DNA from 3 places in the Sodalis sp. RH14 genome. Region 1 is predicted to be linked to each of the others. Evidence: predicted binding sites of a transcription regulator. Region 1 holds the regulator's gene; each other region holds the start of a gene.
The links. The regulator CRP, encoded in region 1, controls carbon source genes, mostly activating them, when cyclic AMP is high. The targets are predictions, from matches to a motif close to ATGTGANNNNNNTCACAT.
Positions count from the first base shown of each region.

Region 2: ACL2XQ_RS08820 (enolase C-terminal domain-like protein) is a predicted target of CRP. The motif match lies at 1,824-1,841, and genes of this name have one in related genera.
Region 3: ACL2XQ_RS18325 (glycoside-pentoside-hexuronide (GPH):cation symporter) is a predicted target of CRP. The motif match lies at 2,321-2,338, and genes of this name have one in related genera.

Region 1 covers NZ_CP178739.1:5,216,884-5,221,747, reverse strand. Annotated here, with positions in the region: gene ACL2XQ_RS23905 (YccS/YhfK family putative transporter) at 1-1,937, opposite strand, end outside; gene crp (cAMP-activated global transcriptional regulator CRP) at 1,991-2,623, opposite strand; gene ACL2XQ_RS23895 (hypothetical protein) at 2,791-2,979, opposite strand; gene ACL2XQ_RS23890 (OsmC family protein) at 2,939-3,361, shown strand; gene ACL2XQ_RS23885 (phosphoribulokinase) at 3,780-4,649, opposite strand; gene ACL2XQ_RS23880 (YheU family protein) at 4,754-4,864, opposite strand, start outside.
Region 2 covers NZ_CP178739.1:1,973,024-1,977,887, reverse strand. Annotated here, with positions in the region: gene ACL2XQ_RS08825 (FadR/GntR family transcriptional regulator) at 1-241, shown strand, start outside; gene ACL2XQ_RS08820 (enolase C-terminal domain-like protein) at 290-1,543, opposite strand; gene ACL2XQ_RS08815 (SDR family oxidoreductase) at 1,956-2,723, shown strand; gene ACL2XQ_RS08810 (MFS transporter) at 2,835-4,199, shown strand; gene idnD (L-idonate 5-dehydrogenase) at 4,199-4,864, shown strand, end outside.
Region 3 covers NZ_CP178739.1:4,039,501-4,044,364, forward strand. Annotated here, with positions in the region: gene mnmC (bifunctional tRNA (5-methylaminomethyl-2-thiouridine)(34)-methyltransferase MnmD/FAD-dependent 5-carboxymethylaminomethyl-2-thiouridine(34) oxidoreductase MnmC) at 1-1,873, shown strand, start outside; gene ACL2XQ_RS18325 (glycoside-pentoside-hexuronide (GPH):cation symporter) at 2,449-3,882, shown strand; gene ACL2XQ_RS18330 (glycoside hydrolase 43 family protein) at 3,934-4,864, shown strand, end outside.

The DNA of each region.
Region 1 (4,864 bases):
TCCGGCGTTTCGCCGGCGGCATCCATCACCGGGCTGTCTGAGCTTGGGCCGTCATATTCCAGCCGTTGCTGGCAGCGCTGCAGCGCCACCTCGCAAGAGGCCAGGTACTTTTGCGCCAGCGTCGGCGTCAGCATGTAGTGATCCCGCGCCAGGATGGTCATGGCATTGATGTGCTCGACGATGAACTGGCTATGGGTCACCCATAAACGCATATCGGTCAGATAGCGCGAATTAAACGCCGGCTCCCGCATCGCCTGGCTAAGCGACGTAAACAGCGCGTTGTGCGCCTGGTTGACCTTCATGCGCGCGTAGGCCAGCGCCGCCGGCTCGGGGGCGGGTTGCAGCAGCAGTCGCAGCGCGTCCTGGTCCCGCTCCAGCGCCAGATGGGCGTTTTTGCGCAGCATACCGCTTTGCCACTGCGGCCATAACCACAGCATGCCGCCGAACGCCAGCATACAGCCGATCAGCGTATCCACCAGCCTGGGCACCAGGAAATGCGCGCCGTTCAGCGACAGTAGCTGCAACGTATACACCGCGGTCACCGTCATGCCGATCATCGCCAGGCCGTAATTTTTGCGCAACACCAGGTAAGACGCCAGCGTCAGGAACAACATGCACAGCAATACCGTGCCGTCGCTCAGCCTGAATTGCAGCGTGCCGGCGGCAATCACCAACCCCGCCAACGTGCCCAGGGCCCGATGCTGGATCCGCACCCGGGTGGCGTTATAGCCGTTCTGGCTGACAAACATCACCGTCATTAAAATCCAGTAGGGTTTGGGGAGATCCAATACCAGCCCCAGGCTGCTGCCGATGGCCAGCATAATCCCAAGCCTTGCCGCGCTGCGCAGCGCCATGGATTTAAAGGAACAGTAGCTGACCAGCGCATGCCAAAACGACAGCCGCTGCTGGTTGTCGGCCATCAGGTCGCGGCGGTAAAGCGGGCGCTGGGTACGCAGCAGCCGGGCGATACGGCTGAAATGGTAATAACAAAACTGTCCGACCGGATTATCCGGATGCCGGTCGGCAATTTTTTCCAGGGCCGACAGCGCGGTGGCCATGTTAAAACGCCCCGGCTGCCGGTGATAGAGAATATCATCCGCCAGTACCCGCAACCGCGCGGCAATCAGCCGGGCGTTATAGCGGATAACCGCCTCGGCGTGGCTTTGCGCCACCAGTTTTTGTACTTCGTCCGGCTGGTGCAGGCTGACGGCGATATGCTCCTGCAAATCCAGCGCCACCTGGAAAGAACGCAGCAGGCGTTTGTACTGCAGCTGATCATTGGCCGACAGCATATAAAGCTGCTGGTATACCTGGGCAATCAGATCAATCACCGCCTGCTGGCGGGCAAACAGCGGCGGCAGGGCGGTTTCCGGATCGGTATGCTGTGTCAGCAGGGTATATTTCGCCTCGATATAATCCGCCAGCTCCCGATACAGCAGGCTAAGCGATTCCCGCATCGGCTGCTCCTTCCACAACCGGAACCACAGGGCGTTGAACAGCCCGTACCAGGCGGTGCCGGCAATATACAGCAGCGGCGGCACGGCGGGCGGCACATTGCCGGCCAGCCCCAGGGTAAAGATGGCGGCGATAAGCGCGGCGGGCAATAAACGGCCGTGCAGCGGGCTGATTTCACCGGTAACGCCGAACAGCAGCGCCAGGCCGAGCATCACCAAGGGCAACGGCACCGGCACGGCCAACAGCACCTGGATCAGCACGCTGCTCAGCGCGAACAGCACGCCGCCGACGGCCAGTCGCTTGAAAAACCGTTTATGCAGGGTATCGAGGCCGGCGATATTGCAGCAGGCAGGGACCAACGAAAACAGCAGGCCGTTTTGCAAGCTGCCGAATAACAGGCCGGCGGCCACCGGCAGGCATAGCACGATGGTTTGCCGCAGGGCATAGTTTACTTCAGGGTGGTAGATTAACCGGCGCCACATACTGTCAGCAAAAAAAGCGTGGTACGAAGCACCACGCCTGTATAACGGGGCTATCAGCGCGTGCCGTAAACAACAATGGTTTTACCGTGCGCGGATATAAGATTTTGATCTTCGAGCATTTTAAGAATACGTCCTACCGTCTCGCGGGAACAGCCGACAATCTGGCCGATTTCCTGACGGGTGATTTTTATCTGCATGCCGTCGGGGTGGGTCATGGCGTCGGGTTGTTTCGCCAGGTTCAACAGGGTTTGCGCTATGCGTCCGGTAACGTCCAGGAATGCCAGGTTGCCGACTTTTTCCGACGTTACCTGTAAACGACTGGCCATTTGCGCCGACAGGCGCATCAGGATATCCGGATTCACCTGAATCAGCTGCCGGAATTTTTTATACGAAATCTCGGCGACTTCACAGGCGGTTTTCGCCCGTACCCAGGCACTGCGTTCCTGACCTTCCTCGAATAGGCCGAGCTCACCGATGAAATCTCCCTGGTTAAGATAGGAGAGAATCATCTCTTTGCCTTCTTCATCCTTAATCAGCACCGCCACGGCGCCCTTAACGATGTAGTAAAGCGTTTCAGCCTTTTCACCCTGATGTATAAGTGTACTCTTCGATGGATACTTATGAATATGGCAATGAGACAGGAACCATTCGAGAGTCGGGTCTGTTTGCGGTTTGCCGAGAACCATTCGCTGTTATCCTCTTTTGTCATCGCTATCCCAGGTTCGGGACATCGTATTCCCTGTTACGGCGCTTGTATTATTCACTCTGACTCCGCGTTTAAACGGAGCGACGTAAGGGAACTTATTAGGGTCTGGTAATGTGATGTTCCGATCGATCTCTTGCCCTTTCATTATCATGAGGCCGATCCAGCCTTGTTTTTAGCATAGGTTTGAAGCAGTGTCTTCTGTTGTCTTGCTTCAGCATGAAGTATGTTCAGTAACATTGCCAGTTTTCCAACAAAAATGTAGTCTGCTGGAAAGCTTTTCATCAGGAGTATCATAATGCAGGCACGGGTCAAATGGGTAGAAGGGTTGTCTTTCATGGGCGAATCCGCCTCGGGCCACCAGGTTTTGATGGATGGGAACGCGGGCGAAAAAGCGCCCAGCCCAATGGAAATGGTATTGATGTCGGTCGGCGGCTGCAGCGCCATTGATGTGGTATCGATTTTACACAAAGCGCGGCAGGACGTCCGGGACTGCGAGGTCAAACTCACCTCCGAGCGCCGCGACGAGGCGCCGCGCCTGTTTACCCATATCAACCTGCATTTTATCGTCACCGGCGCCGGGCTGACCGACAAGGCGGTGGAGCGGGCGGTGACGCTATCGGCGGAAAAATACTGCTCGGTCTCACTGATGCTCGGCGCGTCGGTCAATATGACCCACAGCTTTGAAGTGCGCGACGAACACCACGCCCCCGCCGCCTAACCGGCCCGCCAACACCGCACTCAAACCCGGCGTGTTCAAGGGAGAGCGCGCCAATGGGGTCGAATCGGGCATGGTTTCTCTGCCCGACCGAGCGCCCCATGGCACGGTATGCCCGCCAACACCGCACTCAAACCCGGCGTGTTCAAGGGAGAGCATGCCGATGGGGTCGAATCGGGCGTGGTGTTCCCGCCCGACCGAGCGCCCCACGGTATGCTAGGCCCGCCAACACCGCAGCGAATCCTGGCGTGTTCAAGGGAGAGCATGCCGATGGGGTCGAATCGGGCGTGGTGTTCCCGCCCGACCGAGCGCCCCACGGTATGCTAGGCCCGCCAACACCGCAGCGAATCCTGGCGTGTTCAAGGGAAAGCATGCCGATGGGGTCGAATCGGGCGTGGTGTTCCCGCCCGAGGCCTCGAGTTTACTTAATTTCCTTTCCTTCCAGCAACTGCTGTACCAGCGGCCCCATAATCAGCTCCATCGCCAGCCCCATCTTGCCCCCGGGCACCACCAGCGTATTAATATTGGAAATAAAGGAGCCTTGCAGCATCGCCAGCAGATAAGGCAGGTCGATATGCGCCAGGCTACGGAAATGAATAACGACAAAACTTTCGTCAAGTGAGGGAATCGCCTTGGCGGCGAAAGGGTTCGACGTGTCGACGGTCGGCACCCGCTGGAAATTGATATGGGTGCGGGAAAACTGCGGCGTGATGTAGTTAATATAATCCTCCATCGACCTCACCACCGAATCCATCACCGCCTCGCGCGAATGCCCCCGCTCGCCGGTATCGCGCACCAGTTTCTGGATCCACTCCAGGTTGACGATGGGCACCACGCCCACCAGCAAATCCACGTGCTTCGCCACGTCATGGCTATCGGTTACCACGCCGCCGTGCAGCCCCTCGTAAAATAACACGTCCGTCGGTTCCGGCAACGCCTGCCAGGGCGTAAAGGTACCGGGGATCTGGTTATACGGCACCGCCTCGTCATACGTATGCAGATATTTACGCGACTGACCGCGGCCGGTATCGCCATACTGATGAAACGTATGCTCCAGCAGGCCAAAGTTATTGGCGTCCGGACCAAAGTAGCTGATATGGCGCCCTAAATCCCGCGCCTTGCGGATCGCCATATCCATTTCCGGCCGGGTAAAGTGATGAAAGCTGTCACCCTCCAGTTCGGCGGCGTGGATATTCAACTGCTGGAATATTTTACGAAACGCCAGGCTGGTGGTGGTGGTGCCCGCACCGCTGGAACCGGTAACGGCAATAATGGGGTGTTTTGTCGACATGGTAACCCTACGCTTGGTTGAATTGCGGCGTGAAGAAGTGCGCCCGGCATCAAGGCCCAGAAGTGAGTGTTAGCATATTTAGCGCTTAGGGGCCAGGGGCTTCGCTATTCGCCCGGCGTATCTCCGGCCTGGTCATTAAACCGGCCGCGCGGCATGATATTGATATTTTCATGCAGTTCCGACCAGACCACCACCGCCTCGCCGCTTATCAACTG
Region 2 (4,864 bases), 2.7 Mb from region 1:
AGCATCGCAGAACAAAGTGTTTTACAACGTCATGAATTCCATCAAAGACATCTACTACTACTATCTGGAAGAGCTGAACCGCGCACTCGGCATCTCGCTGGAAAGCGTCGAGGCCCATATCAAGGTGTTCATGGCGATCAAGAACCGAGACTCCTCCACCGCGGTGGCGGTGCTCAATGAAGCGATGTCGGAAAACGTGGCGGCGATTGAGAAACTGAAACAGTCGGCGCCGGACGCATAAGCGCCCGGCCGCTATAAGAGGATGCCATCCTCCTATGCCGCGCGTTCCCTATGGCCGCGACGCAGTCCCATCAGGAGTACGCGCCAGGGTCCAGGACGGGATACCACCGATACAGGGGTAGTGCGCCGCTTTTTCCTCATTGATATCAATGCCCAGCCCCGGGCGGTCGCTCAGGTACGCATAACCCAGCTCGATTTCCGGGCAGCCGGGGAACACCTCTCGCAGCGCGTCGTTGACCGGCGTGTATTCCTGGATGCCGAAGTTGGTCACGCTCATATCCAGGTGCAGGTTGGCGCAAACGCCCACTGGCGAAATGTCACCCGGGCCATGCCAGGCGGTGCGCACGCCGTGGATTTCGCTCAGCGTCGCCAGCTTTTTCGCCGGAGTGATGCCACCGATGGTGCTGACATGGCAACGGATATAATCGATCAGGTTGTGAGTAATCAGCGGTCTCCAGTCATTGACGCTGGTAAACAATTCGCCCATCGAAATCGGCGTGGACGACTGTTGGCGCAGCATCTTCAGCCAATCGATATTTTCCGGCGCCACGGGGTCCTCAAGATAAAACATCTGGTACTGTTCCAGATTCTTGGCCAGCTGGATGGCGGCCATCGGCGTCACGCGCTCGTGCACATCATGGATAAATTCGATGCCGAAGCCGAGTGTATTGCGCAGATGGTCGAACAGGCGCGGCACGCTTTTCACGTAGGCATCCGGATCGAAATAAATCCCCGGCGTGCTGGCGCGCGGCGAGCGTTTCGGCTGAATGTTCTTTGCCCGGGCCAGCCGGGTGGCGATAAGCTTCAGGTCGTCGGTACCCGCGCCGCCATACATGCCCATCTGGCAGCGGACGTACTGATAGCCCTCTTCCATGCGTGCGCGGACATTGTCCTCCACTTCAAATTCGTCGCTGCCGTCGGTATGCACATACAGCGGAATGCCATCGCGGCATTTGCCGCCCAGCAGCTCATACACCGGCATGCCGGCCAGCTTGCCTTTGATATCCCATAACGCCATGTCCACGCCGGACAGCGCGTTATTCATGATGGGGCCGCTGCGCCAGTAACCGCTTACGCAGGCCGATTGCCAGATATCCTCGATGCGCGCCGGGTCCTTGCCAATCAGGAACGGCGCCATGTAGCCGTCGATGGCGCTTTTCACCGCCTGGATACGCTGGGTAAAGGTGGCGCAGCCCAGGCCATATAATCCCGGCTGATTGGTTTCTACCTTCACCACCGCCAGATCGATGCCGCCCGGGGCGGTCAGAATGGTTTTCACCGCGGTGATTTTCAAATTACTCACAGTCACTCCTTAAATTTAATGTTTGCCCGTTAACATCCGTGTTCATTTCACGGCGGCGTGTTCCCTCGCCTTAACCGCCCGGACACCCAACCGGCTAGTGTTATCAGATCTAGCATCTCATATGTTGTCCTACAAGTAATTTTCGTTATACCCGTGAAAATGCACGATGCAAAGCCTGCGAATCCAAGAATGTGCACCCGGTCATAAAATTAACAATAATATATTATCTAATTGTTTTAAAACGTATTTGACAGAATAAATAACATAAAAATAAATTATTCTGTGATCTTCACCGCAAAAAAGATGTATGTGCATTGCTTTAAAAAATTCATTACTTCACTTTAAATATGAATGATGTCATACAAGTTAACGAGCGATATCTATCGCCATGACCCCATAATGAGGAATTGCTATGTCTGCACTGTTTGATTTAACCGGGAAAACGGCACTAGTGACCGGTTCGGCACGAGGTTTGGGATATTGTTACGCCGAAGGGCTGGCCGCCGCTGGCGCCAGCGTAGTCCTGAACGATATCCGCGCGGAGCTGCTGGATGAATCGGTACAAAAACTCCGTGCTAAAGGTTATCAGGCGCAGGGCGTCGCCTTCGACGTCACCAATGAGGATGCGGTGGAAAGCGCGTTCGCCGCCCTGGAACAACAGGGGCTGCCGGTGGATATCCTGATTAACAATGCCGGCATCCAGTACCGCAAACCCATGGTGGAGCTGGAGCTGGAACAGTGGCAACGCGTCATCGACACTAACCTGACCAGCGCGTTTATCGTTTCGCGCGCGGCCGCGAAACGGATGATTGCCCGCGGCAATGGCGGCAAGATCATCAATATCGGATCGCTGACCAGCCAGGCCGCCCGCCCCACCGTGGCGCCCTATACCGCGGCCAAAGGCGGTATCAAGATGCTGACCTGCTCAATGGCCGCCGAATGGGCGGAATTCAACATTCAGACCAACGCCATCGGCCCCGGTTATATCCTTACCGATATGAACACCGCGCTTATCGACAATAAACAGTTCGACGCCTGGGTCAAAGCCAGCAACCCGTCAAAGCGCTGGGGCAAGCCGGAAGAACTGATCGGCACCGCGGTGTTCCTTTCCTCCACCGCGTCCGACTACATCAACGGCCAGATTATCTACGTCGACGGCGGCTGGCTGGCCGTGCTGTAACCCGCCCAGCCTGATCTGAATATACCTACGCCCACAGCATCGCCGCTGTGGGCTATATCCCTGTATCCGTCTGCTTATAAAAAAATGGTACCTTTTGACCAGGAAAATAAAATGAAAGCAACCAAGTCGCGATTCTTTATTTTGTCGCTGTTATTTATCGTAACGGCAATTAATTATATGGACCGGGCCAACCTGTCCGTCGCCGGCAGTAAAATCCAGGCCGATTTCGATTTGAGTCCCACCCAGCTTGGGCTGCTGTTCTCCATGTTCACCTGGTTCTACGCCGCCAGCCAGATCCCGGTGGGTTATGTGCTGGACCGCATCGGCTCACGCGTCTTGTACGGCAGCGCCATCATCCTGTGGAGCGTGTTTACCTTCCTGATGGGGTTTGCCTCGCATCACCTGTTTGCCACCGCTACCGCGTCATTCCTGATGTTACTGGGCTGCCGGGCCCTGATCGGCATAGCCGAAGCGCCTTCTTTCCCGTCCAATACCAAGATAATTGCCACCTGGTTTCCCGATCATGAACGGGCGCGCGCCACCGCCATTTATTCCAGCGCGCAATACATCGGGCTGGCGCTGCTCACTCCGGCACTGTCGTTTATCGTGGCGGAATTCGGCTGGCAAATGTCATTTTACCTGTCCGGCGCCGCCGGCATCCTGTTCGGCATCTTCTGGCTGATGAAATACCGCGATCCGCAGCATAGCGTCAAGACCAACCGGCAAGAACTGGATTATATCCGCGACGGCGGCGGCTACGGTTCACTAAACCAGGCTAACGTCAGCGAAAAAGTACGCTGGGCCGATATTCGCTTCTTCCTGAAAAAACGCACCATCTGGGGTCTGTTTATTGCCCAGTTCGCCTGTTCCTCCACGCTATATTTCTTCCTGACCTGGTTTATCGTCTATCTGGAAAAGGGGCTGCACCTGTCGATCGCCAAAGCGGGCCTGGGAGCTTCCTTTCCATACCTGATGGCCATGGCCGGCGTGCTGTGCGGCGGCACCCTGAGCGACATGCTGCTGAAAAAAGGCGCATCGCGTACGCTGGCCCGTAAGCTGCCCGTGATGTCCGGGCTGTGCCTGACCATGGTGATTTGCCTGGTCAACTATTTTGAAGATCAGCCCCTCATCGCCATTGCCATCCTGTCCATCGCCTTTTTCGCCAACGCTTTCTCCAATCTGGGTTGGGTGGTATGGAGCGACGTTATCCCGCGTAACTTTCTCGGCACCATGGGCGGCTGCCTGAATATCTGCGGCAACCTGTCCGGCATCATCAGTCCGATTGTCATCGGCGTTATCCTGCAGCGCACCAATAATTTCAAGTACGCGATGTGGTATATCGCCGCGGTCGCACTGGCCGGCCTGCTGGCCTATACCTTCCTGGTCGGGAAAATCGACGTGATCGTCCCGCCGAAATCAACTGAACCTGTCCGGCCGCAACCCGGCCCAGACGCACTTAAAATCGAGGTCAAATAATGAGCACCCATACAATCAGTTGCAAAGCCTGCTTCGCCTACGGTGAGAAAGATATTCGCGTAGAACAACGTGAGCTGGAATACCAGGATGAGGATGTGCTGGTGAAGGTGGACTGCGGCGGCATTTGCGGGTCCGATATCCATTATTACCAACATGGACGCGCAGGGATGTCGGTACTCAAACATCCCATGGTGGTCGGCCATGAGTTCGTAGGCGTTGTAAGCAAGGCGCCGGTGGGCTCTAACCTGCGGGTCGGCCAGCGCGTGGCGGTCAATCCTTCGCAACCCTGCAACCATTGCGTGTTCTGCCTGGAGGGCAAGCAAAACCTGTGCTCCGCCATGCGTTTTATGGGCAGCGCGCAGTTCGACCCGCATGTAAACGGGGGATTCTCCGAATATGTGGTGGCTGCTGTAAAACAGTGTATTCCTTATGATGAGCACGCCGAACCGAAAGTCATCGCCTTTGCCGAACCGCTGGCGGTGGCGATCCACGCCGTTAACGCGGCGGGCACGCTGGTCGGCAAAAAAGTGCTGGTGATCGGCGCCGGGCCGATTGGCTGTCTGATCCTGGCCGCGGCGTTAAGCGCCGGGGCGGCCGAAGCCGTGGCGTGCGATGTCAGCGACCGCTGCCTGACGCTGGCCGCTCAGATGGGCGCCACCGCGACA
Region 3 (4,864 bases), 1.2 Mb from region 1:
GGAGCGGTTTGCACAACATACGCGGGCATCGTTGGTGGTGGCGGAAACCGGCTTCGGCACCGGACTTAACTTTCTGGCGCTGTGGCAGGCCTTTGACCAGTTCAGACGGCGGCGGCCCGACGCGCCGCTGCGACGCCTGCACTTTATCAGCTTCGAGCAGTTCCCCCTGAAAATCGAGGATATGGCGCAGGCCCACGCGCGCTGGCCGGAGCTGGCCAGCTATGCCGCCGGGCTGCGCAGCCTTTGGCCGTTGCCGACGCCCGGTTGCCACCGGCTGATCCTGGCGGACGGCGCCGTCACGCTGGATTTATGGTACGGCGAGATCAACGCGTTGCTGCCGCTTCTGGACGACAGCCTGTCCGGCCGGGTGGATGCGTGGTTCCTGGACGGCTTCGCCCCGGCGAAAAACGCCGGCATGTGGAGCGAAGCCTTGTTTCATGCCATGGTGCGATTCGCCGCGCCGCAGGGGACCTTCGCCACCTTTACCGCCGCGGGATTTGTGCGGCGCGGCCTGCGCCAGGCGGGATTTACCGTCCTTAAGCCGCCGGGTTTCGGCCGCAAGCGGGAAATGCTGGCCGGCAGCCTGGCCGCGCCGCTGGCGACAGCGCCGCGCGCGCCCTGGTACGTCCGGCGCCCCGCGCGCGACCCGCTTGAGGTGGCGATTATCGGCGGGGGAATTGCCGGCGCCCTGGCGGCGGAGGCCCTGCAGCGCCGCGGGTCGCGGGTGACTCTTTATTGCGCCGATAGCGGCCCGGCCCAGGGGGCGTCAGGCAATCGCCAGGGCGCCTTATATCCACTGCTGAATAATGAGGATGACGAGCTGGCGCAGTTTTTTGCTATCGCTTTTCCTTTCGCGCACCACTATTACCAGGAGTGCGCACGCCAGGGGGTCATCTTTGAGCACCAGTGGTGCGGCGTCACGCAACTGGCCTATGACGACCGATCCCGGCGCAAGCTGCGGCAAATCCTGGCCACGGACTGGCCCGCGCAGCTCATCAGCGCGGTGGCCTGCGAAGACATGCCCGCGCTGACCGGGCTTGCCACCGGCAGCGGCGGGGTCACCTATCCGCTGGGAGGCTGGCTCAACCCCGCCCAATTCACCGCCGGCATCATCGCGCGCGCGCAGTCCCGCGGCATGGCGGTGCACTACGGCCATGAGGTGCGGGGATTAAACGCCGGCGCGGACGATTGGTTGCTGGATTTCGGCGCGGGGCGCCAGGCCCGCCATGCCACGGTGGTGCTGGCCGCCGGGCACCGCATGCTGCAATGGCCGATTACCGCCCCGCTGCCGTTGACCAGCGTGCGCGGGCAGGTCAGCTATGTTCCCGACCAGCCGGCACTGCGGACCTTGAAGCAGGTGCTGTGTTATGACGGTTACCTGACGCCCGCAAGCCCCGGCTTTCGCACCCACTGCCTGGGCGCCAGCGCCCGGCGCGACGACGAGGACATGACTTACCGCCCCGATGAGCAGCGGGCCAACCGCGACCGGTTAATCGCCTGCCTGCCCGGGCAATCCTGGGCACAGTGCGTTGATGTCAGCGCCGGCGAGGCACGCGCCAGCATACGCAGCAGCGCCAGGGATCATCTGCCCATGCTCGGCGGCGTGCCGGATTTTGCCGCCACCCAACGCGCGTATGGCGATCTGCCCGGACGCCTGCTGGCCGGCGAGGCGGTGGCGGACGCGCCGGTGTATGCCAATCTGTTTATGCTGGGCGGCCTGGGGTCGCGCGGTTTATGCACCGCCCCCTTGGCGGCGGAGATCCTGGCCGGCCAGATATTCGGCGAGCCACTGCCGCTAAGCCTGGCGCAGTCGGCGGCATTAAGTCCCAATCGTTTTTGGCTGCGTAAAGTGTTAAAGGGGCGTGAAATATAAATCCACTTCGGTAAAAGAAGATATTATATTCACCCGGTTAAATGAATACTGATATTTCTCTGGGTGAATGATATTTACCAAAATAGAAATTATCCTGCGGATGAATCCATGATTAAAACCCCACCCAAAACTCATACCCATTCTGCCGGGGACCGGTTTTACGCCGGGCGCAGGCGGTTAAAATGGCGACTGTTGTTATACCTATTACACCTCTGAGAAATGAATGCTTTTACAATTGGTATGATATCTTGTGCGTAATCCTCCTTTATAGTGTGATCAATATCACATTTAAGCGTCCATAGAATGTTGATTCTACCCGTGGGATGATTTTTCTCCAAAAGTTAAAGGACCAATAACTATAACCGCAAGAATAATCATAACGTATTGATTTTTAATATTTTATTTTATTAATTTTCATAAAATCGCACCTACCTGGATGCATGCGATTTGTGATAATAATCTCATTTAACAAAAATCATAATGCTCATACATAAATTTACAATAGTTGCAGTTGTTAATAATCCATAAAATGGCGGCGCTAAAAAGATGATTTTTCATTTAACTGGAGATGAATGATGATAAGAATAAAAAAACTCACGGTTTGGCAAAAAATGGGTTTTGGCATGGGAGATGCCGCATGTGGCATCGTTTATTCGTCGGTAACCATGTTTCTGACTTATTTTTACACGGATATATATGGTATATCAGCGGCCGCGGTCGGCATTATGTTCCTGGTAACCCGTATTTTAGATGCAGTATCGGATCCGCTGACAGGCTTATTAGCGGATCGGGTACGCACCCGATGGGGACATTTCCGGCCCTGGCTGGTATGGTTTGCCGTTCCATATGCCGTTATTGCGGTGCTCACTTTTACCACGCCCGAACTCACCGGCACCGGCAAACTAGTCTATGCCTATATTACCTATACGCTGTTAATGCTGTTCTATACCTTTATCAATATTCCTTATTGCTCTCTCGGCGGGGTCATCACTTCGGATGAAAAAGATCGCCTTTCCGCCCAATCCTATCGTTTTACCATTTCATCGGCGGCGGGTTTGGTGGTTTCCATCGGCACATTATGGCTGGTGGACTGGTTCGGCAAAGGAAATAAACAACTGGGCTATCAATGTACGATGGCGGTCATGGGTGTCCTCGCGGTCATTATGCTGTTTATCTGTTTTTTTACTACCCAGGAACAAATCAACCCGCAGGCACGCGGCAATGAAACCGTATTAAGCGATCTAAAAAATCTGCTATCCAACGATCAGTGGCGCATCGTGGCCATCATCACGTTCTTTTCCAGCATGGCCGGCGTCATGCGCAGCGCCGCCACGCTCTATTACGCCACTTACCTAATGCTTGATCCGCAGCATTCCGACCTGACAGGCACGGCGATGAAAACGGCGTTTATTACCACCAGCGTCGTAGGCACCATTCTCGGCGCAATGGCAGCCGGCTTTTTCGCTAAACGCTTTAATGCGGTCAGCATGTTTAAAAACATTAATTTACTGTTGGTTCTCACCGGCGTGATTATGTTCTTTATGCCGCCGAAATGGCTAAGCGTCGTGTTCCCGCTTTATTTCCTGATTGGCTTTTTCCATCAAATGTATCAGCCCTTTAAATGGAATATGATGGCCAATGCCGCGGATTACGGTGAATGGAAAACCGGCCGGCGCATAACCGCCCTTTCTTTCTCCGGCAATTTGTTCGCGCTGAAACTGGGCATGGCGGTGGCGGGCGCGCTGGTGGGATTTTCCCTGGGTTGGTTTGGCTACCAGGCCGGATCGACGACACAAAGCGCTCTGGCCACCACCGGCATCATCGGTTTGCTGACCGTCGGCCCCAGCCTGTCTTACCTGGTCTTATATTGGCTGACCCGTTTCTATAAGCTCGATGATAAAACCATGGCAAATATCCAGGCGGACCTGGCGCAGCGCCAGCTGATACCGCAGGCCGCGGCCGGCGATATCATTATTACCGGTGACGAGCCGCTGGCGAATCGCCTTTAATGGGCGGTACTGCGTCGCGGCGACATTTATCTTCGTCAAAGGACATTAATCATGCATGACAATGAGCTTTCCCCGTGGCGCCCCGATCGGGGTGACGGAACTTATCAGAATCCAGTGCTACATGCCGATTATTCGGACCCGGACATTGTACGCGTCGGAGATGATTTTTATCTGGTGGCCTCCAGTTTTAATCATATGCCCGGGCTGCCGATCCTGCACTCCACCGACCTGGTCAACTGGCAAATCGTTAACCATGTATTACCGTGCCTGGCATTGCCGGGGTATGACGCCTTTCAGCCGGGGAAAGGAGTTTGGGCGCCAAGCATCCGCTATCACGCCGGCCTGTTTTGGGTGTTTTTCAGCACACCTGACGAGGGCATTTTTATGTGCCGAACAACCGACCCGCTGGGAGAATGGTCAGCGCCGCACTGTCTGAAACAGGCTAAAGGCTGGATCGATCCCTGCCCCTTCTGGGACGACGACGGCCGGGCATGGTTGGTTCATGCCTTTGCTTATAGCCGTAGCGGCATAAAACATCGGCTGCAGCTGTGCGCCATGTCGCCGGATGGCCAGACCCTGCTGGACGAAGGACAAGCGCTTTATGACGGCAGCGCCGACTTGCCGACCCTTGAAGGGCCTAAACTGTACAAGCGCCACGGCTGGTATTATATCTTCGCCCCGGCCGGCGGCGTGGCCACCGGCTGGCAGGCGGTGCTGCGCGCGCGCAGCATCCAGGGTCCTTATGAAGCAAGAAAAATCTTGAGCCAGGGCAATACCGCAGTCAACGGTCCGCATCAGGGCGGCTGGGTGGAGCTTGATAATGGCGAAAGCTGGTTTATGCATTTTCAGGACGCCGGGACCTATGGCCGCCTGGTTCATCTGCAACCCCTGCGCTGGGTGGATGACTGGCCGGTGATCGCCTGCGGCGAACCCGTGGAACGTTGGGTAAAACCTGCAACCGCTCTTTCCCGCGCGCCCTGTG